3 regions of the Streptomyces sp. NPDC060194 genome follow, and region 1 is predicted to be linked to each of the others. Evidence: predicted binding sites of a transcription regulator. Region 1 holds the regulator's gene; each other region holds the start of a gene.

Region 1 (7,839 bases):
GGGCTGCTGCCCAAGGGCGTCGCCGAGATCCCCGGCGTCCGCACCGCGCTGGTCTACGAGCCGCGCGGCGAGGGCCTCGCGGGCGGCGACTTCTACGACGTCTTCCCCGCGGGGGACGGCCGCTGGTGCTTCATGCTCGGCGACGTCTGCGGCAACGGGCCCGAGGCGGCCGTCGTCACCGGCCTCGCCCGGCCCTGGCTGCGGCTCCTCGCCCGGGAGGGCTACCCGGTCGCCGACGTCCTCGACCGGCTCAACCGGCTGCTCCTGGACGACGCCCTGGAGCACGCCGAGGCCGCCGCGCGGGCGGCCGCCGTCGCCGGCGGATCCGACCCGCACCTCCCGGCCGAGGGGGCGCAGCCCCGGTTCCTGTCGCTCCTGTACGGCGAGCTGGTGCCGAGGCCGGCCGCCGAGGGCGGCGGGGCGCGCTGCACGCTCGCCAGCGCCGGGCACCCGCTGCCGCTGCTGCTCGACCCGGCCGGCTCCGTCCGGCCCGTCGCCGCCCCGCAGATGCTGCTCGGCGTGGTCGAGGACACCGGGTACGGCAGCGAGACGTTCGACCTCGCGCCCGGCGACACCCTCCTGTGCGTCACCGACGGAGTCACCGAGCGGCGCTCCGGGCAGCGGCAGTTCGACGACGGCGACGGGCTCGCGCTCGCGCTGCGCAGCTGCGCCGGGCTCGACGCGCCGCTGGTCGCCGAGCGGATCCGGCGGCTCGTGCACGGCTTCGACGCCACGCCGCCGGACGACGACCTCGCGCTGCTCGTGCTGCAGGCGGTCCCCGGAGCCGGGTGAGAGGGCGCCCGCGCGGGTGGCGGACAATGGGGGCATGCCTTCCGTACTGCCCGATGGTGAGCCCGTGCCCGACGACGGGGCGCTGCCCGCGTCCGCCCTCGACGGGGCGGCCGACCGGCCGCTCGGCTTCTACCTGCACGTCCCGTACTGCGCCACGCGCTGCGGGTACTGCGACTTCAACACCTACACGGCCACCGAGCTGCGCTCCTCCGGAGGCGTGCTCGCCTCGCGGGACAACTACGCCGACACCCTGGTCGACGAGGTCCGGCTCGCGCGGAAGGCGCTCGGCGACGACCCCCGGCCGGTGCGGACGGTCTTCGTCGGCGGGGGAACGCCCACGCTGCTCGCCGCGGGGGACCTGGTGCGGATGCTCGGGGCGGTGCGGGAGGAGTTCGGCCTGGCGCCGGACGCGGAGGTCACCACCGAGGCGAACCCCGACTCCGTCGACCCGGCGTACCTCGCGGAGCTGCGGGCGGGCGGGTTCAACCGGATCTCCTTCGGGATGCAGAGCGCGCGGCAGCACGTCCTGAAGGTGCTCGACCGGACGCACACCCCCGGCCGGCCCGAGGCGTGCGTCGGGGAGGCGCGGGCGGCGGGCTTCGACCACGTCAACCTCGACCTCATCTACGGGACGCCGGGGGAGAGCGACGACGACTGGCGGGCGTCGCTGGACGCGGCGATCGGGGCGGGGCCCGACCACGTCTCCGCGTACGCGCTGATCGTCGAGGAGGGGACGCAGCTCGCGCGACGGATCCGGCGGGGGGAGGTCCCCATGACGGACGACGACGAGCACGCGGACCGGTACCTGATCGCCGACGAGGTGCTCGCGGCGGCGGGCTTCGACTGGTACGAGGTGTCCAACTGGGCCACCTCGGCCGCCGGGCGGTGCCTGCACAACGAGCTGTACTGGCGGGGGGCGGACTGGTGGGGGGCCGGGCCCGGGGCGCACAGCCACGTGGGTGGCGTGCGGTGGTGGAACGTCAAGCACCCCGGTGCGTACGCCGCGGCGCTGGCGGAGGGGCGGTCGCCGGGGGCGGGGCGGGAGGTGCTGTCCGGGGAGGACCGGCGGGTCGAGCGCGTCCTCCTTGAGCTGCGGCTGCGGGAGGGCTGCGAGTTGGCCCTGCTGCGGCCGGCAGGTCTTGCCGCGGCGCGGCGGGCTCTGACGGACGGGCTCCTGGACCCTGCCCCCTTCGCCGCGGGGCGGGCGGTCCTGACGCTGCGGGGCCGCCTCCTCGCCGACGCGGTCGTCCGCGACCTGGTGGACTAGGTTCCGGGGCCGCGCCCGCGCGGCCTCGAACGCCGGCCGGGCCGAGATCCTTCGGCGGCTCGCGCCGAAGCCGCGGCGGGGACCTACTCGGCCGGGGCCGTGACGAAGTCGATCAGTTCCTCGACGCGGCCGAGGAGTTCGGGTTCCAGGTCCTTGTAGGAGTGGACGCGGGAGAGGATGTGCTGCCAGGCCGCGCCCGTGTCGGCGGGCCAGCCGAGCGCCGCGCAGACGCCGGTCTTCCAGTCCTGGCCGCGGGGGACGACGGGCCAGGCGGGGATGCCGAGGGAGGAGGGCTTCACGGCCTGCCAGACGTCGATGTAGGGGTGGCCGAGGACGAGGACGTCGGGGTGGGTGACCTGTGCGGCGAGGCGGGACTCCTTGGAGCCGGTGACGAGGTGGTCGACGAGGACGCCGAGACGCGCGTCGGGGCCGGGGGAGAAGGAGGCGACGACGGAGGGCAGGTCGTCGACGCCCTCGAGGTACTCGACGACGACGCCCTCGACGCGCAGGTCGTCGCCCCAGACCCGCTCGACGAGTTCCGCGTCGTGGCGGCCCTCGACGTAGATCCGCCCCGCCCGGGCGACCCGCGCGCGGGCGCCGGGGACGGCGAGGGAGCCGGACGCGGTGCGGGTGGGCCGCGCGGGGCCGGCCGCGGGGCGGACGAGGGTGACGGTGCGGCCGTCGATGAGGAAGCCGCGCGGGTCGAGCGGGAAGACCCGGTGCTTGCCGAAGCGGTCCTCCAGGGTGACCGTGCCGGCCTCGCAGCCGATCACCGCCCCGCAGAAGCCGGTCGCGACCTCCTCGACGACGAGGTCCCGCTCGGCGGGGACCTCGGGCGCGGGCGCCTGCTTCTTCCAGGCGGGGGTGAGGTCGGGGTCGTAGTGTCGCGGCGTCATGCGGATCATTGTGTCCGCCGGACGTCAGGACACGCCGAACCGCTGCGCGAGCGCGGCGCGCTGGGCGCGGACGAAGCCGGCGTCGACGACCGCGCCGTGCCCGGGGACGTAGCGCGCGGCCCCGCCGCCGAGGGCGAGGAGCCGGTCGAGCGCGGCCGGCCAGCGCGCGGGCAGCGCGTCGGGGCCGGCCTGGGGCGTCCCGGACTCCTCGACGAGGTCGCCGCAGAAGACGACGTCCGGGGCGTCGGGCCCGCCGGGGACCAGGACCGCCAGGTCGTGCGCGGTGTGGCCGGGGCCGACGTTGGCGAGCACCGCCTGCCGGCCCCCGCCGAGCTCGACGGTCCGCTCCCCGGAGACCAGGTGGTCGGGCCGCACGAACAGGTCCCCGGCCTCGGCCGCGGCGGCCGCCTCGACACCGTGCCGCACCGCGTCGGAGACGACCTCGTCCGCGGGCAGGGTGTCGTAGCCGACCGCGGCGAGGACGGTGACGCCGGCGAACGCGGGCGCGCCGAGGACGTGGTCGAAGTGGGGATGGGTGAGTGCGAGATGTGTCACCCGGTCGGGGACGGGGAAGCCGTCCGCCGACCAGCGGGCGAGCAGACCGCCGGCCCAGGCGCGCAGCTCCGCGCCCTGCCGGAGCGTGGCGCCGGCGTCGATCAGGAGCGCGGCGTCCGGACCGGCGACGAGCCCGGCGGTGCAGTCCCAGCCGGGCAGCCGGCGGCGGGCGGTGCCGGGGGCGAGGATCTCCCCGTCGTGGTGGTCCGGTGCGGATGCCATGGCTGCGAGGGTAGTCACGCCCACGCGGGTTGCTCCGGCCGCCCCGCCCGGCCGTACACTGAGCCGGAAGATTGCTGGCACTCGGAGTGAGTGAGTGCCAGGGACGGATCGACGGGAAGCACAGCTGGAGGTGCGCGGATGCTCAACGAACGCAGGCTCGAAGTGCTGCGCGCCATCGTCCAGGACTACGTCGGCACCGAGGAGCCCGTCGGCTCCAAGGCGCTGACCGAGCGGCACCGGCTCGGCGTCTCGCCGGCCACGGTGCGCAACGACATGGCGGCCCTGGAGGAGGAGGGGTACATCGCCCAGCCGCACACCAGTGCGGGGCGGATCCCCACCGACAAGGGCTACCGGCTCTTCGTCGACAAGCTGGCCGGCGTCAAGCCGCTGTCCACGCCCGAGCGGCGGGCCATCCAGAACTTCCTGGACGGCTCGCTCGACCTCGACGACGTGGTCGGCCGTACGGTGCGGCTGCTCGCGCAGCTGACCCGGCAGGTGGCCGTCGTGCAGTACCCCTCGCTGACCCGGTCGACGGTCCGGCACGTGGAGCTGCTCGGGCTGGCCCCGGCGCGGCTGATGCTCGTGCTGATCACCGACACCGGGCGGGTCGAGCAGCGGATGGTCGACTGCCCCGCCCCGTTCGGGGAGAACGCGCTCGCGGACCTGCGGGCCCGGCTCAACGCCCGGGTGGTGGGGCGCCGGTTCGCCGACGTGCCGCCGCTGGTGCAGGACCTGCCGGAGTCGTTCGAGACGGAGGACCGGGGCACGGTCCAGGCCGTCCTCGCGACGCTGCTCGAAACCCTGGTCGAGGAGACCGAGGAGCGGCTGATGATCGGCGGCACCGCCAATCTCACCCGCTTCGGCCACGACTTCCCGCTCACCATCCGTCCCGTCCTCGAAGCGCTGGAGGAGCAGGTCGTGCTCCTCAAGCTGCTCGGGGAGGCGAAGGATTCGGGCATGACCGTACGCATCGGGCACGAGAACGCCCACGAGGGACTCACCTCCACCTCGGTCGTCGCGGTCGGCTACGGTTCGGGCGACGAGGCCGTCGCGAAACTCGGCGTCGTCGGACCGACACGCATGGATTACCCGGGAACGATGGGAGCGGTACGCGCAGTGGCACGTTACGTCGGACAGATCCTGGCGGAGTCGTAAGTGGCCACGGACTACTACGCCGTACTCGGCGTGCGCCGCGACGCCTCGCAGGACGAGATCAAGAAGGCCTTCCGCAGGCTGGCCCGCGAGCTTCACCCGGACGTGAACCCGGACCCGAAGACGCAGGACCGGTTCAAGGAGATCAACGCCGCGTACGAGGTGTTGTCGGACCCGCAGAAGAAGCAGGTCTACGACCTCGGCGGCGACCCGCTGTCCCAGCAGGGCGGCGGCGCGGGCGGGTTCGGGGCCGGCGGCTTCGGCAACTTCTCCGACATCATGGACGCGTTCTTCGGCCAGGCCCAGCAGCGCGGACCGCGCTCGCGGACCCGCCGGGGCCAGGACGCCATGATCCGCCTCGACGTCACCCTGGACGAGTCGGCCTTCGGGACCACGAAGGACATCCAGGTCGACACCGCCGTCGTCTGCACCACGTGCAGCGGCGAGGGCGCTGCCCCCGGCACGTCCCCGCAGACGTGCGACATGTGCCGCGGCCGCGGTGAGGTCTCGCAGGTCACCCGGTCCTTCCTGGGCCAGGTCATGACCTCGCGGCCCTGCCCGCAGTGCCAGGGCTTCGGCACGGTCGTGCCGACCCCCTGCCCGGAGTGCGCGGGCGACGGCCGGGTGCGCTCGCGGCGGACCCTGACGGTCAAGATCCCCGCGGGCGTCGACAACGGCACCCGCATCCAGCTGGCCGGCGAGGGCGAGGTGGGCCCCGGCGGCGGACCCGCCGGCGACCTCTACGTCGAGATCCACGAGACCCCGCACGAGGTGTTCCAGCGGCGCGGCGACGACCTGCACTGCACGGTCACGCTGCCGATGACCGCGGCGGCCCTCGGCACCAAGGTGCCGCTGCAGACCCTCGACGGCGTCGAGGAGGTCGACATCCGGCCCGGCACGCAGTCGGGGCAGTCGATCCCGCTGCACCAGCGCGGCATCACCCACCTGCGCGGCGGCGGGCGCGGGGACCTCATCGTGCACGTCGAGGTGCTCACCCCCGCCAAGCTCGACCCCGAGCAGGAGCGGCTGCTGCGCGAACTCGCCGCGCTGCGCGGCGAGGAGCGCCCCACGGGGCAGTTCCAGCCGGGCCAGCAGGGGCTGTTCTCGCGTCTCAAGGACGCGTTCAACGGCCGCTGAGAGGCTTCGCGGGGCGGGTCGGGGGCCACGGCCCTCGGCCCGCCCCTTCGCGTGCGCGGGCGGCCGCGATGCACCGGCCGCGTGGCGCAGGCTTCTCCCGCGGGGGCACGAGCCGCGTGCGGCGCGGTGCGGCCGACGGCTCGGGCGCCGCCGGGTCGTGTCCGCGCGGCGGGAGTCCGGGCTTCGCCGTGTCACGCACGGGCCCCGTGTGCCGGGGGATTCGGACGGTTCGGCGAGTCGTGGCACGATGCCGTCATGCCGACCGTGTTGACCGATCTCTGCCCGTATCCGATCGTGCAGGCCCCGATGGCGGGCGGCGCGTCGGGGCCGCAGCTCGCCGCCGCCGTCAGCGAGGCCGGCGGGCTCGGCTTCCTCGCCGCGGGGTACAAGACCGCGGACGGGATGTACGAGGAGATCAAACAGGTCCGCGGGCTGACCGGCCAGCCGTTCGGCGTCAACCTCTTCCTGCCGCAGCCCGGCGCCGCCGACGCGGCCTCCGTCGAGGTCTACCGGCACCAGCTCTCCGGCGAGGCCGCCTGGTACGAGACGCCGCTCGGGGAGACCGACGGGCCCTCGGACGACGGCTTCGAGGCGAAGACGGCGATACTCGTCGACGACCCGGTACCGGTCGTCTCCTTCACCTTCGGGTGCCCCACCCGGGACGTCCTCGACCGGTTCGCCCGCGCCGGCACCTACACGATCGTCACCGTCACCAGCGCCGAGGAGGCGCAGGCCGCGCAGTGGGCCGGCGCGGACGCCGTCTGCGCGCAGGGCGTCGAGGCCGGCGGCCACCAGGGCACCCATCGCGACGACCCCCAACTCGACGGCAGCGGGGCCGGTTTCGGGCTGCTTTCGCTCGTCGCGCAGGTCCGCGAGACGGTGCCGCTGCCGATCATCGCGGCGGGCGGGCTGATGCGCGGCGCGCAGATCGCCGCCGTCCTCGCGGCCGGCGCGGACGCGGCACAGCTCGGCACCGCGTTCCTGGTCTGCCCGGAGTCCGGGGCCAACGTGCTGCACAAGCAGGCCCTGACCAACCCGCTGTTCGTCCGCACCGAGCTGACCCGGGCCTTCTCCGGGCGGCCCGCGCGCGGCCTGGTCAACCGCTTCGTGCGCGAGCACGGACGCTACGCGCCCGCCGCGTACCCGCAGGTGCACCACCTGACCAGCGGGCTGCGCAAGGCCGCGGCGAAGATGGGCGACGCGCAGGGCATGGCCCTGTGGGCCGGCCAGGGCCACCGGATGGCCCGCGAACTGCCCGCCGCCCAGCTGGTGGACCTGCTGGCCGCCGAGATCGAGGCGGCCGAGAACGAGACGGCCCGCAGGAGGACCGCATGACCGCCCCCGTGTTCGTCGTCGAGGCCCTCGCCGAGGCCGTAGTGGCCGTCGGCGGGGAGTTCGTGCTGGAGGGCCCCGAGGGCCGGCACGCCGTCTCCGTCAAACGGCTGGAGCCCGGTGAGGACGTGACGCTGACCGACGGCCGGGGCACGCGCGCGAGCTGCGTGGTGCTCGCCGCGGAGGGCAGGGAGCGGCTCACCGTGCGGGTGGACGCCCTCGCGGTCGAGCCCGAGCCGGAGGTGCGGATCACCGTCGTGCAGGCGCTGCCCAAGGGCGACCGGGGCGAGGTCGCCGTCGAGACGATGACGGAGACGGGCGTCGACGCGATCGTGCCCTGGCAGGCCGCCCGGTGCATCACGCAGTGGCGCGGCGACCGGGGACTGAAGGCGCTCGGCAAGTGGCGGGCGACCGCGCGGGAGGCCGGCAAGCAGTCGCGGCGGGTCCGCTTCCCGCTCGTCGAGGAGGCGCGCACCACGCGGCAGT
Region 2 (7,839 bases), on a different contig from region 1:
GCCGCCGCCGTCGACGATGGTGGTGTCGTCCTTGGTGACGGTCACGCGGCGGGCCGTGCCGAGCACGTCCAGACCGGCCTGGTCGAGCTTGAGGCCGACCTCCTCGGCGATGACGGTCGCACCGGTGAGGGTGGCGATGTCGCCGAGCATGGCCTTGCGGCGGTCGCCGAAGCCGGGGGCCTTGACGGCCACGGCGTTGAACGTGCCGCGGATCTTGTTCACGACGAGGGTGGAGAGCGCCTCGCCCTCGACGTCCTCGGCGATGATCAGCAGCGGCTTCGACGCGCCGGCCTGGATGACCTTCTCGAGCAGCGGGAGCAGGTCCTGGATCGAGGCGATCTTGCCCTGGTGGATCAGGATGTACGGGTCGTCGAGGACGGCCTCCATACGCTCCTGGTCGGAGACCATGTAGGGCGAGAGGTAGCCCTTGTCGAAGGCCATGCCCTCGGTGAAGTCCAGGTCGAGACCGAAGGTGTTCGACTCCTCGACGGTGATGACACCGTCCTTGCCGACCTTGTCCATCGCCTCGGCGATCAGCTCGCCGACCTGCGGGTCCTGCGCGGAGAGCGCGGCGACGGCGGCGATGTCCGACTTGTCGTCGATCGGGCGCGCGGTCTTGAGGAGTTCCTCGGAGACGGCGCGGACCGCGGCGTCGATGCCCTTCTTCAGGGAGGCCGGGGAGGCGCCCGCGGCGACGTTGCGCAGACCCTCGCGGACCAGCGCCTGGGCGAGCACGGTGGCGGTGGTCGTACCGTCGCCCGCGATGTCGTTGGTCTTGGTCGCCACCTCCTTCACCAGCTGAGCGCCGAGGTTCTCGTACGGGTCGTCGAGCTCGACCTCGCGGGCGATCGTCACACCGTCGTTGGTGATGGTGGGCGCGCCGAACTTCTTGTCGATGACGACGTTGCGGCCCTTGGGGCCGATCGTCACCTTGACCGTGTCGGCAAGCTTGTTGACGCCGCGCTCAAGGGCGCGACGGGCGTCCTCGTCGAACTTCAGGATCTTCGCCATGGAGCTTCAGTCAGTCCTCTCGGGGGAAAGACGAACCGCGCCCCTGCCGCCCGGCTTCGATGAGTAGCAGGGGCCAGGAGCGCGGATCACATGCAGAAAGTGCGAGGAGAATTACTTCTCGACGATCGCGAGCACGTCGCGGGCCGAGAGGACGAGGTACTCCTCGCCGCTGTACTTCACCTCGGTGCCGCCGTACTTGCTGTAGAGCACGACATCGCCGACGTTCACGTCGAGCGGGAGGCGCTCGCCGTTCTCGAAGCGGCCCGGGCCCACGGCCAGGACGACGCCCTCCTGGGGCTTCTCCTTGGCGGTGTCCGGGATGACCAGGCCAGAGGCGGTGGTCTGCTCGGCGTCGAGCGGCTGGACCACGATGCGGTCCTCGAGCGGCTTGATGGCAACCTTGGAGCTTGCGGTCACGATCCGGTCTCCCCCTTCGGAGATCTACGGGGTTTTACGTCATGGGGTGGCGACCAGGTGGGTCCGCCGTCGCGGGGGCCGAACCGTCCGGTCGCTGGTTGGCACTCTCCTGCGGTGAGTGCCAGGCCCGAGACTATGACCGCGATTAGCACTCGGTCAAGCGGAGTGCCAATCGCGTACCCGCGTGGGTGGCTCGGGACTACCCTGAGCGGCATGACCGCAGAACCGATCCCCGACTGGTTCTACCCTCCGCCCGGCGGCTGGACGGTGGACGACCTGTCCCGGCTTCCGGCCGACGCCCCGGCGTTCGAGCTCATCGACGGAGCGCTCATCATGATGTCGCCGCAGACCGACTTTCACAGCGTGGTAATGCGGCGGCTGGCCAACGCCATAGAGGATGTCGTTCCGGCAGACGAACCCCCACTGCGCGTCGTCACTGAGATGACCGTGCGGCTGGCGAAACGGCAGGGCCCCGAACCGGACGTGCTGATCGTGAATGCCCCCCGTCAGGGCTCACGAACGCAGTACCTGCCCTCCGAGGTCGTGCTCGCGGTCGAGATCGTCTCCGCCGAGTCCGAGGAACGCGACCGGCAGACCAAGCCGTTCAAGTACGCCCAGGCCGGCATCCGGCACTTCTGGCGGATCGAGAACGAGAAGGACAAGCCGGTGGTGCACACCTACGAGCTCGACGACACCACCGGCGCCTATGTCGCCACCGGCATCCACCGCGGCACGCTGGACATCGCGGCACCGTTCCCGATGACCATCGCGCTGGACACGCTCTACTGACCAAGGCCGACAATGGCCCGGTGAACGATCTCGACGCCTTCGCCGCCCTCCGCTCGCCCGCGGGTCTCGCGCTGCTCGACGGGCTGCGGGACCACGATCCGGCGCGGGAGCTGGCGACGGCGACGCGGCTGCGGCGGGAGCACCCCGCGGAGCTGGTGTCCGCGGCGCTGGGGCAGGCGCGGCTGCGGCAGCGGGCGGTGGCGAAGTTCGGGGCGGAGGACGCGTACCGGATGTTCTTCACGCCGAACGGGGTCGAGCAGTCGACCCGTGCGGCGGTCGCCGAGCACCGGGCCGCGCGGTTCGCCGCGCGGGGGGTGCGGAGCGTCGCCGACCTGTGCTGCGGGATCGGCGGGGACGCGATCCCGCTCGCCCGGGCCGGCATCGCGGTGCTCGCCGTCGACCGCGACCCGCTCACCGCGGAGGTGCTGCGCGCCAACGCGGACGCGCTCGGCCTCGCGGACCTGATCGAGGTCCGCTGCGCCGACGTCACCGAGGTCGACACCGCGCCCTACGACGCCGTCTTCGTCGACCCCGCGCGGCGCGGCGGGCGCGGCCGGATCTTCGACCCCGAGGCGTACTCGCCCCCGCTGTCCTGGGCGACCGCGGCCGCCCGCCGCGCACCCTTCGCCGCGCTGAAGGTCGCGCCCGGCATCCCGCACGACGCCGTCCCCGACGGCTTCGAGGCGGAGTGGATCTCCGACGGCGGCGACGTCAAGGAGGCGGTCCTGTGGCGGGGCGGCGAGCCGGGCCGCGTCCGCGCGACCCTGCTGCCGTCGGCCGCGACCCTGACCGGTCGCGGCCTGCCCGACCCGCCGGTGCGGTCCGTCGGCCGCTACCTCTACGAGCCGGACGGCGCCGTCATCCGCGCGCACCTCGTCGCCGAGGTCGCCGACGACCTAGCCGGCGGGCTCATCGACGAGACGATCGCGTACGTCACCGCGGACGAACTGCGCGAGACGCCGTACGCCACCGCGTACGAGATCACCGACGTCCTCCCCTTCGGCGTCAAGAAGCTCAAAGCGCTCCTCCGCGCACGCGAGGTCGGCGTCCTGACCGTCAAGAAGCGCGGCTCGGCCGTCGAGCCCGAGGAACTGCGCCGCAAGATGAAGCTCTCGGGCCCGAACGCGGCGACGGTCTTCCTGACCCGCGTCGCGGGCGCCCCGACCATGCTGATCGGCCACCCGGCGAAGGGCTGACCGGACCGGCCCCGTCAGCGCGGCGAGGACCTCCGCGGCCGGAGCGCGGCGACGGCGGGTCCGGAACGACGCCCGGTCCGGCCGCGCACACCGGCGAGCGGGCGGCAGAGGCGACGCGGGACCACAGGGGCGGGCCCGAGCTGGTGAGGCGGCGCCGCCGAGCCGGAGGCGGGGCCTCGCCCGGTACGGCCCCGCGCGCTCAGCGCTCGCGCGGTCGGCCGGGGGTGCCCGGGAGCGGGCGGAGGCTGGCCACGGCCTTGCGGCCCTCCTCGCGGAGCTTCTCCTCGCGTTCGCGCGCCTTGACCTTCTCGCGGGCGACGCGGCCGCCGTCGTGGGGGGCGCGGGCGGGGCGGGGGATGCCGGGGCGGGCGAAGCGCAGCAGGACCGGCCAGGCGAGGAGGAGGACGCCGGCCAGGACGAGCGCGAGCAGCCCGCCGCCGGAGGCCTTGCCCGAGGTGCCGAGCCAGAGCACCAGGCCGTACCCGGCCAGGATCAGGGCGGCCGGGATGGAGACGGCCGCCATGATCCAGCGCGACCGGGCCCGCAGACCGTCGTTGCGTTGCTCGTCGCCCTTGTAGCGCTTGACGGCGCCCTCGTTGCCGTACTTCCACTCCCGGCGCCACCAGATGAACCAGACGATGACGCCGTACGCGGCCGCGGCGGTCAGGGCGTTGAGCAGCAGGTCCTGCCAGACCACGCCGGTGAACTCCATCAACTTTCCGGCCACGGGCACGAGTTGAGCGTCCGAAGTCTCCATGCACATCGGATGACCGCCCCCGCCCCGTTCAGTCCTCCGCGGCCGCCTCGAAGCGCCACCGGTGCGGCGGGCGGGCCGTCAACTCGTCGGGTGGGGGCGGGAGTTCGGGCAGCGGTGCGTCGAACGCCGCGTCCCAGTGGGTGATGACGAGGACGCGGTCCGCAGGGGCGGTGTAGGTCTCGCGGCGGACCGGCGCGGGGGCGAGGACGCACGCGCGGGCCCAGGCGAGGAGTTCCGCGCCCCGGCCGGGCGCGGCCTTCGCCTCCCACATCAGGGCGACCGTCATGAGTAGAGGTTGTCCTTCGCGGTCTCGTGCACGTGGTCGTGGGAGTGGCCCCCGTGCGCACGGCCCGGCACGTGCGGGTCCGTCACCGGCAGCGAGGAGTCCGCCGACAGGTCCCACGCGGAGGCCGGCCGGTTCCGCGCGACCATCTCCGCGCCGAGCGCGGCGACCATCGCCCCGTTGTCGGTGCAGAGCCCCGGCCGCGGCACCCGCAGCCGGATGCCCGCCTTCTCGCACCGCTCCGCCGCCAGCGCCCGCAGCCGCGTGTTCGCCGCGACCCCGCCGCCGATCATCAGGTGGTCGACGCCCTCGTCCTTGCACGCGCGCACCGCCTTGCGGGTCAGCACGTCCACGACCGCCTCCTGGAAGGACGCCGCCACGTCCCGCACCGGCACCTCCTCCCCCGCGTTCCGCCTCGCCTCGATCCAGCGGGCGACGGACGTCTTCAGCCCGGAGAACGAGAAGTCGTACGCCGGGTCCTTCGAGCCGGTGAGCCCGCGCGGGAAGGCGATCGCGTCCGGGTCGCCCTCGCGCGCGTAGCGGTCGATGACCGGGCCGCCGGGGAATCCCAGGTTCAGGATCCGGGCGATCTTGTCGAACGCCTCGCCGGCCGCGTCGTCGATCGTCGCGCCGAGCGGGCGGACGTCGGTGGTGATGTCCGGGGCGAGCAGCAGCGAGGAGTGCCCGCCGGAGACGAGCAGCGCCATCGTCGGCTCGGGCAGCGGCCCGTGCTCCAGCTGGTCGACGCAGATGTGCGAGGCGAGGTGGTTGACCCCGTACAGCGGCTTGCCGAGCGCGTAGGCGTACGCCTTCGCCGCCGAGACGCCGACGAGCAGCGCGCCGGCGAGGCCGGGGCCGGCCGTCACGGCGATGCCGTCGAGGTCGGACGCGGCGACGCCCGCCTGCTTCAGCGCGCGCTCGACGGTGGGGACCATCGCCTCCAGGTGCGCGCGCGAGGCGATCTCGGGCACGACGCCGCCGAAGCGGGCGTGCGCGTCGACGCTGGAGGCGACCGCGTCGGCGAGCAGGGTCGTGCCGCGGACGACGCCGACGCCGGTCTCGTCGCAGGAGGTCTCGATGCCGAGGACGAGCGGTTCGTCAGCCATGGCCTGTCTTTCGTTCCCTTCAGAGCTTCCCGAGCCGCATGACGAGCGCGTCGACGTTGCCGGGCTGGTAGTAGCCGCGCCGGAAGCCGATCGGCTCGAATCCGAAGCGGTGGTAGAGCTTCTGCGCGCGGACGTTGTCGACGCGCACCTCCAGGAGCACCTCGGCGCAGTCGAACGCGGAGGCGTGTTCGAGGAGGTCGGTGAGGAGCCGGGCGCCGACGCCGCTGCCCCAGTGGTCCTCGGCGACGGCGATCGTCTGCACGTCCCCCTGGTCGCCCGCCGCGGCGAGGCCCGCGTAGCCGACGAGGCGGCCCCCGGCGTCCTCGGCGACCACGTACCTGCGGGTGGCGCCCTGCCCCCGGGAGTGGGTCAGCTCGGACCAGAACATCCCCTTGGACCAGGCGTCCTGCGGGAACAGCTCCTTCTCCAGGGCGAGCACGGCGCGGATGTCCCACCAGCGCATCTCGCGCAGGGTCGTGGCGTTCGGCGGGGTCACTTCGGGGTGACCACCTTGTAGTTCTTCGGCACCTGCGCGTCGGGGCGGCGCAGGTACAGCGGGCGCGGGTCGGGGAAGGCCTCGCCGGCCGCGAGCCGCTCGGCCGCCAGCGCCGCGAGCGCGGCGGCGGAGACGTGCTCGGGGGCGCGGGCGTCGGGGAAGGTGTCGGGGTAGAGCAGCGCGCCCGCGCCGACGGCGGGCAGCCCGGCGACCCGCTCGGCGATCTCCGCGGGCCGGTCGACGGCCGGCTCGCCCGTTCTGGTGCGCCGGTCCTCGTACCGCGCCCAGTAGACCTCCTTGCGGCGGGCGTCCGTCGCGACGACGAACGGTCCCTCCACCTCGGCGGCGTAGGCGAGCCCGTCGAGCGTGCACACGCCGTGCACGGGCACGCCGAGCACGGAGCCGAAGGACGCGGCGGTCACGAGCCCGACCCGCAGGCCGGTGTACGGGCCGGGGCCGGTGCCGACGACGACGCCGGTGACGGCCTCCAGCTTCAGGCCGGCGTCGGCGAGGACCCGGTCGACGGCCGGGAGGAGCAGTTCGCCGTGCCGGCGGGCGTCGACCTGGGACGTCTCGGCGACGACGCGCTCGCCGTCGTGGAGCGCGGCGGTGACGGCGGGCGTGGCGGTATCCAGAGCGAGCAGAAGCACGTCAACAGAGTAGGCGCTCCCGGCACGCGACGCGGAACGGAACGGCAAGGGCACCGTCCAGGAGGCCTCGGGGGGCAGGGCGGAGGGGCCGCCGGGGTCGCCGTCGAGCCGTCCGGCCTGCCCCGGTGGCGGGCGGGGGCGGTGCTGCTAACGTCAGCCGCGAAAGCGGAAGCGGCGCCGGAGCAGGTGCTTCGCAGGCGGAATGGGGAGCCAGGGTGGCAAGTCGCAGCTCGGGAATCGTGGCCGGGCTGACCGCCGCGGCCCTCGCGGTCGTCGGATTCCTCGGCTGGCAGGCCTCGGCGAACGTGCCGGCCGACCTGGGCAAGGAGCAGGGCGGCTCCTCGAAGGAGTCCACCGCCCCGAAGGCCCCCGGGAAGAAGACCGACCCGAAGGCGCTGCCCGCCGACTCCGGCACCGGGCAGCGGGTCGTCTACTCGCTCGGGCAGGACCGGGTCTGGCTCGTCACCGAGACCGGGGACGTCTCGCGCACCTTCGAGGTCACGCCCGGCACCGTCGACCCGGCGCTCGGCACCACCCCGGTGTCCTCCCGCTCGAAGTCGACGACCGGCTCGGACGGGGCCCGCATCGAGCACGTGGTCCGCTTCGGCGGCGGCTCGGAGACCCCGATCGGCTTCAGCGCCGCGGTCGACGGCTCGACCCCCGCGCCGGACCCGGACCGCGAGACCGGCGGCATCCGCGAGTCCCGCGCCGACGGCGAGGCGATGTGGCTCTTCGCCGGCATCGGCACCGACGTGGTCGTCGTCCCGTAGCGGCACGCCCCCGCCCGGCCCGCACGCGCCTCCGGCACTAGGCCGCGCCGCGCTCCAGGGGCTCCGCGGGGCCCGCGGTCCCCTCCCGCCCGTCCCGGCGCAGGGCCCGCGGTCGCGCGGCGCGCTCCTCGTCCTCCGCGGACGCGGACGGCTCGGGCGGGGTGGAGACGGTCGCGGCCGCCGCACAGGAGGCCAGCAGGTCGCGCATGGACACGGGTGGGCGTGTCCCACGTTCCGGTGTCGGCACTGTCGCCTCCTGAAGGACGGGGGCCGGCTCTGGTTAGGTAGACCTAACCAAAGGGGGAATACCCCATGTCACCACGGCCCACACCCGTTGCGCAACATCTTCCCGACGGGCTGTCGG
Region 3 (7,839 bases), on a different contig from region 1:
CGCGTCGAGCCCGACGAGGTTGAGGGAGTCGATGAGCATGCCGATCTCGACGCCGTAGCCGACGGGGAAGGGCAGCTGTTCGAGGAGGGTGCGGCGGGCCGCGTACTCGCCGCCCAGCGGCTGGACGAAGCCGGCGAGCTGCGGCCAGTGGAGGTTGATCAGCGGGCGGGCCATCATCTCGGTGACCCGGCCGCCCTGGCCGGCCTCGTCGCGCAGCGGGCGGTCGTACATGGCCTTCACCAGGTCGACGTCCGGCTCCGTCAGCAGCGGGCCGACGATGCCGACCACGAAGTCGGAGTCGAACTCCTTCAGGTCGGCGTCGACGAACGCGACGATGTCCCCGGACGTCACCATCAGCGAGCGCCACAGCACCTCGCCCTTGCCCCGCGCGGCCGGGACGCGCGGCAGGATCGTGTCCCGGTGCACGACGCGCGCCCCGGCGGCCGCGGCCACCTCGGAGGTGCGGTCGGTGGAGCCGGAGTCGATGACGACGATCTCGTCCACCAGGGGGGTGGGCAGCGCCTCGATCAGGTCCCGGCGGATGACGGTGACGATGTCGCCGACGGTCGCCTCCTCGTTCAGCGCGGGCAGCACGACGCTGACCGTCTGCCGGGAGGATCGTTTCGCCGCGAGCAGCCCGTCGACCGGGCGGTCGGACACGGACCAGGATCGGCTCAGGAGCCAGCGCTCCACGTCTTCGAGCACGTGCGTGTCCCCTTACGTATCGGCTTCTGCCCTCGGCCGGGCTGTGACCCATCTCGCCGTTCGGACGACTATCTCAACCATCCGGTGTGTCGGTTACAGTCTTGGGCAAGGCGTATGACCTTCGCATGTCGGGGGTTGACCGTCTGTGACAGGCAGGTGTCCCGCACCTGCACCCGGCAGTTCCAGACTGCCCACAAACGCACAGGTCCGCGACCTGTCGCCATAGCGCTCATCCAGAGGGACAGAGGGATACGGCCCGTTGAAGTCCCGGCAACCACCCCGTCGACCGCGAGGTCACGGAGGGGAAGGTGCCAATTCCGTCTCGTGGCGAAGGTCGCCGCGGGGAAGATGAGGAGAAAGGGCCTCGCCATCATGGCTGTTGAGACTGTTGCAAGCACCACGGAATCTCCGTCGGCCGCCGCTCGGAACGCCACCCCCGTCGATCTCGGCCCCGCCGCCGCGCTGTCGTGCCGCGAGTGCGGCGAGCGCTTCCCGCTCGGCCCGATCTTCGCCTGCGAGCTCTGTTTCGGGCCGCTCGAAGTCGCCTACGACCTGCCGAGCGGCAGCCCCGAGGAGCTGAAGAAGCTCATCGCCGAGGGCCCCCGGAACATCTGGCGCTACGCCCCCCTCCTGCCCGTCCCCGCGGACGTGGCGACCAAGCCCAGCCTGAACCCCGGCTTCACCAAGCTCGTCAAGGCCGACAACCTCGCCCGCGAGCTGGGCGTGACCGGCGGCCTGTACGTCAAGGACGACTCCGGCAACCCGACGCACTCCTTCAAGGACCGCGTCGTCGCGATCGCCGTCGAGGCGGCGCGCGCGTTCGGGTTCACCACCCTGTCCTGCTCCTCCACCGGCAACCTCGCCGGCGCGGTCGGCGCCGCCGCCGCGCGGGCCGGCTTCCGCTCGTGCGTGTTCATCCCGCACGACCTGGAGCAGGGCAAGGTCGTCATGGCCGCGGTCTACGGCGGCGACCTGGTCGGCATCGAGGGCAACTACGACGACGTCAACCGCTTCTGCTCCGAGCTCATCGGCGACCCGCTCGGCGAGGGCTGGGGCTTCGTCAACGTCAACCTGCGCCCGTACTACGGCGAGGGCTCGAAGACGCTCGCGTACGAGATCTGCGAGCAGCTGGGCTGGGAGCTGCCCGACCAGCTGGTCATCCCGATCGCGTCCGGCTCGCAGCTCACGAAGATCGACAAGGGCCTGCAGGAGCTGATCAGGCTCGGTCTGGTCGAGGACAAGCCGTACAAGATCTTCGGCGCGCAGGCCGAGGGCTGCTCGCCGGTCTCGGCGGCCTTCAAGGCCGGGCACGACGTGGTCCGTCCGCAGAAGCCCGACACCATCGCCAAGTCGCTCGCGATCGGCAACCCGGCCGACGGCCCGTACGTGCTCGACATCGCGCGGCGCACCGGCGGCGCGGTGGAGGACGTCACCGACGAGCAGTGTGTGGACGCGATCAAGCTGCTCGCGCGGACCGAGGGCATCTTCGCGGAGACCGCGGGCGGGGTGACCGTCGGCGTGACGAGGAAGCTGATCGAGAACGGGCTGCTCGACCCCGCGCTCACCACGGTCGTCCTCAACACCGGCGACGGCCTGAAGACCCTGGACGCGGTGGCCCCGACCACCGGCCCGTCCGCGACCATCCGCCCGTCCCTGGACGCGTTCCGTGACGCGGGCCTGGCCCACTGACACCCTGTCGCCCGGGTCGATCCCAGCGAGCAATCCAGCGAGGAGAACGAGCATGAGCGTCAAGGTCCGGATCCCGACCATCCTGCGGACGTACACCGGCGGGGAGGCCGAGGTCGCCGCCGAGGGGGCGACCCTCGCGGAGGTCATCGCCGACCTGGAGAAGAACCACACCGGCATCGCGGCCCGCGTCCTGGACGACCAGGGCAGGCTGCGCCGGTTCGTGAACGTCTACGTCAACGACGACGACGTCCGCTTCGAGCAGGGCCTGGACACGGCCACGCCCGACGGCGCGGGCGTGTCGATCATCCCGGCGGTCGCCGGCGGCTGACCGCGGCCGCGGTCCCGCGCGCGTGACGCCGCGCGGACGTGACGCCGCGAGCTCGCGACCGCGCCCGGTCGCGTCGCCGCCCGGGCGCGCGTGACGCGCCGAGCCGGAATTCGCTTCCGGCATACGGATCGCCTCTTCCGCGGACAAGCGGAAGGGGCGATTCTGCATTGTTGAGCGCGGTACGATTGCCGAGCCCCTCTCTTCCGGTCCCGTGCCAGGCGCATATGAAGCCCGCCGGGTCGAGGGCGAATCGCTCCGGTTCACACGGACGTCACGAAAAGATAAAGACAAATTACGGGGCGCATTCACCCCGTAAGCGTCTTTTGGCCGGACCGACTCCTCCCCACTCGCCGCCTTTCCTCCGCATTCGGTGGTCGGGGCGCTGACCGGATTCCCCGGCCGATTGCCCTGTTGCAGAGGGCAGTTGGGCAGATACATTCAGCCGCGGTCGACGCGCCACGGCGCAAGGTCTGACCCGGGTCCGCGCAGTGCGGGCCTGTGCACGGGCCAGTAACAGGGGAGTTGGTCATGAGCCAGGGCACCGTCAAGTGGTTCAACGCGGAGAAGGGCTACGGCTTCATCGCGGTCGACGGTGGTGCGGATGTCTTCGTCCACTACAGCGCGATACAGATGGACGGATACCGCACCCTTGAAGAGGGTCAGCGGGTGGAGTTCGAGATCTCGCAGGGCCAGAAGGGTCCGCAGGCCGACATGGTCAAGCTCGCCGTCTGATCACTCCCGATCCCGGCGCGACCGACCAGCCACGTACTCACGCCGCAGGGCCCGTACCCCCTCACCAGGGGTGCGGGCCCTGCGTGCGTCGCGGGTGGCCGGTGTGCGGAGGGTCGGGATCTGTGGTACCCGCTTGCACTCGCAGGGGTCGAGTGCTAATCATTGGGCTTAGCACTCTCCGAGTGAGAGTGACAGAACTTGGACCGGGTCGGTGAGGCCCGCGGCCGGGTGGGGCAAGGAACCACACGGCCGGCGGGCCGTCCGTCGCGGGCGCGGACGCGGTCCTGGAAGAACGCCACCCCTGTCCGGGAGGACCACTTCACATGGCCAAGATCATCGCGTTCGACGAGGAGGCCCGCCGCGGCCTCGAGCGTGGGATGAACCAGCTCGCCGACGCCGTCAAGGTCACCCTTGGCCCCAAGGGCCGCAACGTCGTCCTTGAGAAGAAGTGGGGCGCCCCCACGATCACCAACGACGGTGTCTCCATCGCCAAGGAGATCGAGCTCGAGGACCCGTACGAGAAGATCGGCGCGGAGCTCGTCAAGGAGGTCGCCAAGAAGACGGACGACGTCGCCGGTGACGGTACGACGACCGCGACCGTCCTGGCCCAGGCGCTCGTCCGCGAGGGTCTGCGCAACGTCGCCGCCGGCGCCAACCCGATGGCCCTGAAGCGGGGCATCGAGAAGGCCGTCGAGGCCGTCTCCGCCGCGCTCCTGGAGCAGGCGAAGGACGTCGAGACCAAGGAGCAGATCGCCTCCACGGCCTCCATCTCCGCCGCCGACACCCAGATCGGCGAGCTCATCGCCGAGGCGATGGACAAGGTCGGCAAGGAAGGCGTCATCACCGTCGAGGAGTCGCAGACCTTCGGTCTGGAGCTCGAGCTCACCGAGGGCATGCGCTTCGACAAGGGCTACATCTCGGCCTACTTCGCCACGGACATGGAGCGCATGGAGTCGTCCCTCGACGACCCGTACATCCTGATCGTGAACTCGAAGATCTCCAGCGTGAAGGACCTGCTCCCGCTGCTGGAGAAGGTCATGCAGTCGGGCAAGCCGCTGCTGATCATCGCCGAGGACGTCGAGGGCGAGGCCCTGTCGACGCTGGTCGTCAACAAGATCCGCGGCACCTTCAAGTCCGTCGCCGTCAAGGCCCCGGGCTTCGGCGACCGCCGCAAGGCCATGCTGAACGACATCGCCATCCTCACCGGCGGCACGGTCATCTCCGAGGAGGTCGGCCTCAAGCTCGAGAACGCGGGCCTGGACCTGCTCGGCAGGGCGCGCAAGGTCGTCATCACCAAGGACGAGACCACCATCGTCGACGGCTCGGGCGAGTCCGACCAGGTCGCCGGCCGCGTGAACCAGATCCGCGCGGAGATCGAGAACAGCGACTCCGACTACGACCGCGAGAAGCTCCAGGAGCGCCTGGCGAAGCTCGCGGGCGGCGTGGCGGTCATCAAGGCCGGCGCGGCGACCGAGGTCGAGCTCAAGGAGCGCAAGCACCGCATCGAGGACGCCGTGCGCAACGCGAAGGCGGCCGTCGAGGAGGGCATCGTCGCCGGTGGCGGCGTGGCCCTGCTGCAGGCCTCCGCGGTCTTCGAGAAGCTGGAGCTCTCGGGTGACGAGGCGACCGGCGCGAACGCGGTCAAGCTGGCCCTGGAGGCCCCGCTGAAGCAGATCGCCGTCAACGGCGGTCTCGAGGGCGGCGTCATCGTCGAGAAGGTCCGCAACCTGCCGATCGGCCACGGCCTCAACGCCGCGTCCGGCGAGTACGTGGACATGATCGCCGAGGGCATCATCGACCCGGCGAAGGTCACGCGCTCCGCGCTGCAGAACGCGGCCTCCATCGCCGCGCTCTTCCTCACCACCGAGGCCGTCATCGCCGACAAGCCGGAGAAGGCCGCCGCGGCCGCGCCGGGCGGCATGCCGGGCGGCGACATGGACTTCTGAGCCCCGGCTCAGGCTCCACCGCTCCACCACACCGAGGGCGGCACCCCTGTCACAGGGGGTGCCGCCCTCGGGCGTGTCACGGGCCGGGCGGTGGGGTGAAGATGCTGTGGGTGCCGATGCGGCGCCAGATCACGTGCGGCATGCCGGCGATCTTCTGATCCCCGTAGGCCCAGGTCGCGCGGCCGTCGGGGGCCCAGGTCAGTTCGTAGACACCCGGGGCCGCCTGAACGCCCTTGATGCGCAGCCCCGGCCGGAAGATCCCGGATTCCAGATCGGGCACGAAGTGCTCGGTGACGACGCGGCGGAAGCGTCGTTGCTGTGCAGGTGCGAGGTCGGCGAAGTCCCTGCTGAAGCGCGGCGTCACCTCGAAAGTGGGCACAGGCGGTCAGTCACCTTCCGGGGCGCGGTCCGGCTCGGCGTCGGGCACGCCCAGTGCGGCGAACATCTCCTCGGCGCTGCCGTGCACCGTGCCCTCGCCGCGCGCGATCTGCTCCGACGCCTCACGCTCGCCCGCCTGCCACTCCTCGGTCCAGAACCATGCCTGATCGGCCGGGACCGAGGTCAGGCCGCGCAGGATGACCTGACCCTCGCGCACGACGAACTCGACGTCGTCGCCCGGTTCGATGTGGAGCGCGCGACGGATCTCGCTTGGCAGTGTCAGCTGCCCCTTTTCTCGCAGCTGGGCCCTTATGCGGGTGTCCAAAGCCATGGCCAGCCCCTTCCGCGTGGCTTCTCTGCCGTCGAGCGCGCATCTCGGCGACCCATGCGCGTCTCGACGACACGTGCGCGTCTCTCAGGATACGAGCGGCGACGAAATTTTGCACAGTTGGAATTTCCTACTTCCGCACAGCCGCGCGGATGGCGGCGGCGTGGGCGTGGGCGTCGACCGGCGGTGGTGAGGGCGGTGCGGGTGCGCGGCGGGCGGGGTGGCAGGAGGGGCAGAAGCCGTCGGGGAGGGAGGCGGGGCGGCCGGGGGCGGCGCAGAGGGTGCATTCCATGAGGACGAGGGGGGCGGGTGGTGGTGGTGCGGGGGTGGGGAGCTTCGTCGTGAGGCGGGTGCGCAGGAGCGCGGCGGGGTGGCGGACGGGGGTGGGGAGGCCGGCCGTGAGGGCGGTGAGGAGGGTGTCCTCCGTCGCGCCGCGGGCGAACCACTCCTCCGCGAGGGGGGCCAGGGCGCGGCAGTCGGCGTCGGAGAGGGAGAGTGCGGGTGTCGCGCGGCCGAGCGCGGCGAGGAGGGTGTGGGCGCGGGAGCGGGTCGGGCGGGGCACGGGGACGCCGACGGGGGGCTGAGCGAGTGCGGCCGGGGCGCGGGCGGGGGAGTCCGCGGGCCCTGCTGCGTCCAAGGTCTCGTACGGGGCGTACGGGGCGGGCGCGGCGGTGTGCGGGGCAGGCAGGTGTGCCGTGCCGCCGTGGAACGCCGTCCACCAGGACTCGTCCCGCGGGCGCGGGGTCCACCAGGTCTGCGTGACCCAGCGGTGGGTGCCGTCGAAGGCCCGGATGCAGGTGCGGCCGCGGCGGAGGTGGCCGGCGAGCTGGATGCGGTTGAGGGAGGTGCGGAGCGCGCACTGCCCGTACGGGAGCTGCTTGGCCAGCGTCTTCACCGAGATGTCCGCGCCGACGGGGAGCCGGTCGATGTACGCGGCGATGGCGGCGTCGCGGGGCCAGAGGTGGGGGAAGTCCGTCTGTTCCGCGTCGAGTTCGGAGAACGGGACCTGTTTGCCGTACCCGGGCTTGGCCAGGGGGTGCGGGGCGTCATTAGAATCGGCAGGAGCCATGGGTCGGTTTCCTTTGCTGTCGATCGCGTGGCGAGGCCCTCGGAGGTGTTGTGAGCACCGACGGGGGCCGTTTGCACTTGTCCTGACGGCACGTTAGGGCGCGGTGACACTCCGTCGCAACTCGCATCCGCAAAGTCGACCCGTGGGGGTGGGGAGGGGGGTAGTCCCCCTTCTGTACCGCCGTGGAAGGAGCGCTCGGCTCGCGGCCCCCGGCCTCCGCGGCTTGAGCCCCGGGCGGGGTCCTCCGCTCTGACCAGGCGTTTCCCTGTCCCCTGCCGGACGCGAATCCGCCTCCTCACGCCGGGACTTGAGCTCCGGGCCGGAGGCGGAACGCGGGTGGGGGAGGCGCGCGGCGGTCCGACCGGGGCGCGGCCCGCGATCGATGCGCCGGTGAACCCGGGGCGGTCGGGCTTACGGCCCCGGGTCCGGCGGTCGGGCTCAGGTGGTCTTGAGTGCGGTCACGAAGGTCGTCCACGGTCCCGTGCGGAAAGCGAGGTGGGGGCCGTGGGGGGTCTTGGAGTCCCGTACCGGGACGATGCCGGCCGCGGCGAGGTCGTCGGAGACCTCCAGGCAGTTGCCGCCGTCCCCGCTGCTGTGGCTGGACTTGCGCCAGGTGGCGACCTCGACGCAGTCGCCGCCGTCACCTCCGCTGTAGGAAGACTTC

Evidence for each region. Region 1 encodes HrcA, which represses chaperone genes, less so after heat shock. Its sites were predicted from a motif close to TTNGCACTCNGNNNNNCNGAGTGCNAA; they were not measured.
Region 2: groES (co-chaperone GroES) is a predicted target of HrcA. The motif match lies at 1,574-1,600, and genes of this name have one in related genera.
Region 3: groL (chaperonin GroEL) is a predicted target of HrcA. The motif match lies at 3,623-3,649, and genes of this name have one in related genera.

The regions. Positions count from the first base shown of each region.
Region 1 is NZ_JBHWZH010000025.1:19,855-27,693, forward strand. It holds gene ACFWEG_RS08305 (SpoIIE family protein phosphatase) at 1-792, shown strand, start outside; gene hemW (radical SAM family heme chaperone HemW) at 827-2,059, shown strand; gene ACFWEG_RS08315 (DUF3097 domain-containing protein) at 2,143-2,955, opposite strand; gene ACFWEG_RS08320 (MBL fold metallo-hydrolase) at 2,980-3,732, opposite strand; gene hrcA (heat-inducible transcriptional repressor HrcA) at 3,871-4,887, shown strand; gene dnaJ (molecular chaperone DnaJ) at 4,888-6,021, shown strand; gene ACFWEG_RS08335 (nitronate monooxygenase) at 6,277-7,356, shown strand; gene ACFWEG_RS08340 (16S rRNA (uracil(1498)-N(3))-methyltransferase) at 7,353-7,839, shown strand, end outside.
Region 2 is NZ_JBHWZH010000036.1:40,729-48,567, reverse strand. It holds gene groL (chaperonin GroEL) at 1-1,011, opposite strand, end outside; gene groES (co-chaperone GroES) at 1,123-1,431, opposite strand; gene ACFWEG_RS10950 (Uma2 family endonuclease) at 1,642-2,217, shown strand; gene ACFWEG_RS10945 (methyltransferase domain-containing protein) at 2,238-3,413, shown strand; gene ACFWEG_RS10940 (hypothetical protein) at 3,613-4,140, opposite strand; gene ACFWEG_RS10935 (hypothetical protein) at 4,199-4,456, opposite strand; gene tsaD (tRNA (adenosine(37)-N6)-threonylcarbamoyltransferase complex transferase subunit TsaD) at 4,453-5,559, opposite strand; gene rimI (ribosomal protein S18-alanine N-acetyltransferase) at 5,579-6,022, opposite strand; gene tsaB (tRNA (adenosine(37)-N6)-threonylcarbamoyltransferase complex dimerization subunit type 1 TsaB) at 6,052-6,705, opposite strand; gene ACFWEG_RS10915 (hypothetical protein) at 6,921-7,475, shown strand; gene ACFWEG_RS10910 (hypothetical protein) at 7,513-7,689, opposite strand.
Region 3 is NZ_JBHWZH010000055.1:16,500-24,338, forward strand. It holds gene ACFWEG_RS14720 (glucosyl-3-phosphoglycerate synthase) at 1-705, opposite strand, end outside; SAM riboswitch class I at 932-1,060, shown strand; gene thrC (threonine synthase) at 1,078-2,394, shown strand; gene ACFWEG_RS14730 (MoaD/ThiS family protein) at 2,447-2,722, shown strand; gene ACFWEG_RS14735 (cold-shock protein) at 3,251-3,454, shown strand; gene groL (chaperonin GroEL) at 3,778-5,400, shown strand; gene ACFWEG_RS14745 (hypothetical protein) at 5,477-5,779, opposite strand; gene ACFWEG_RS14750 (AbrB/MazE/SpoVT family DNA-binding domain-containing protein) at 5,786-6,109, opposite strand; gene ACFWEG_RS14755 (hypothetical protein) at 6,237-7,175, opposite strand; gene ACFWEG_RS14760 (DUF397 domain-containing protein) at 7,614-7,839, opposite strand, start outside.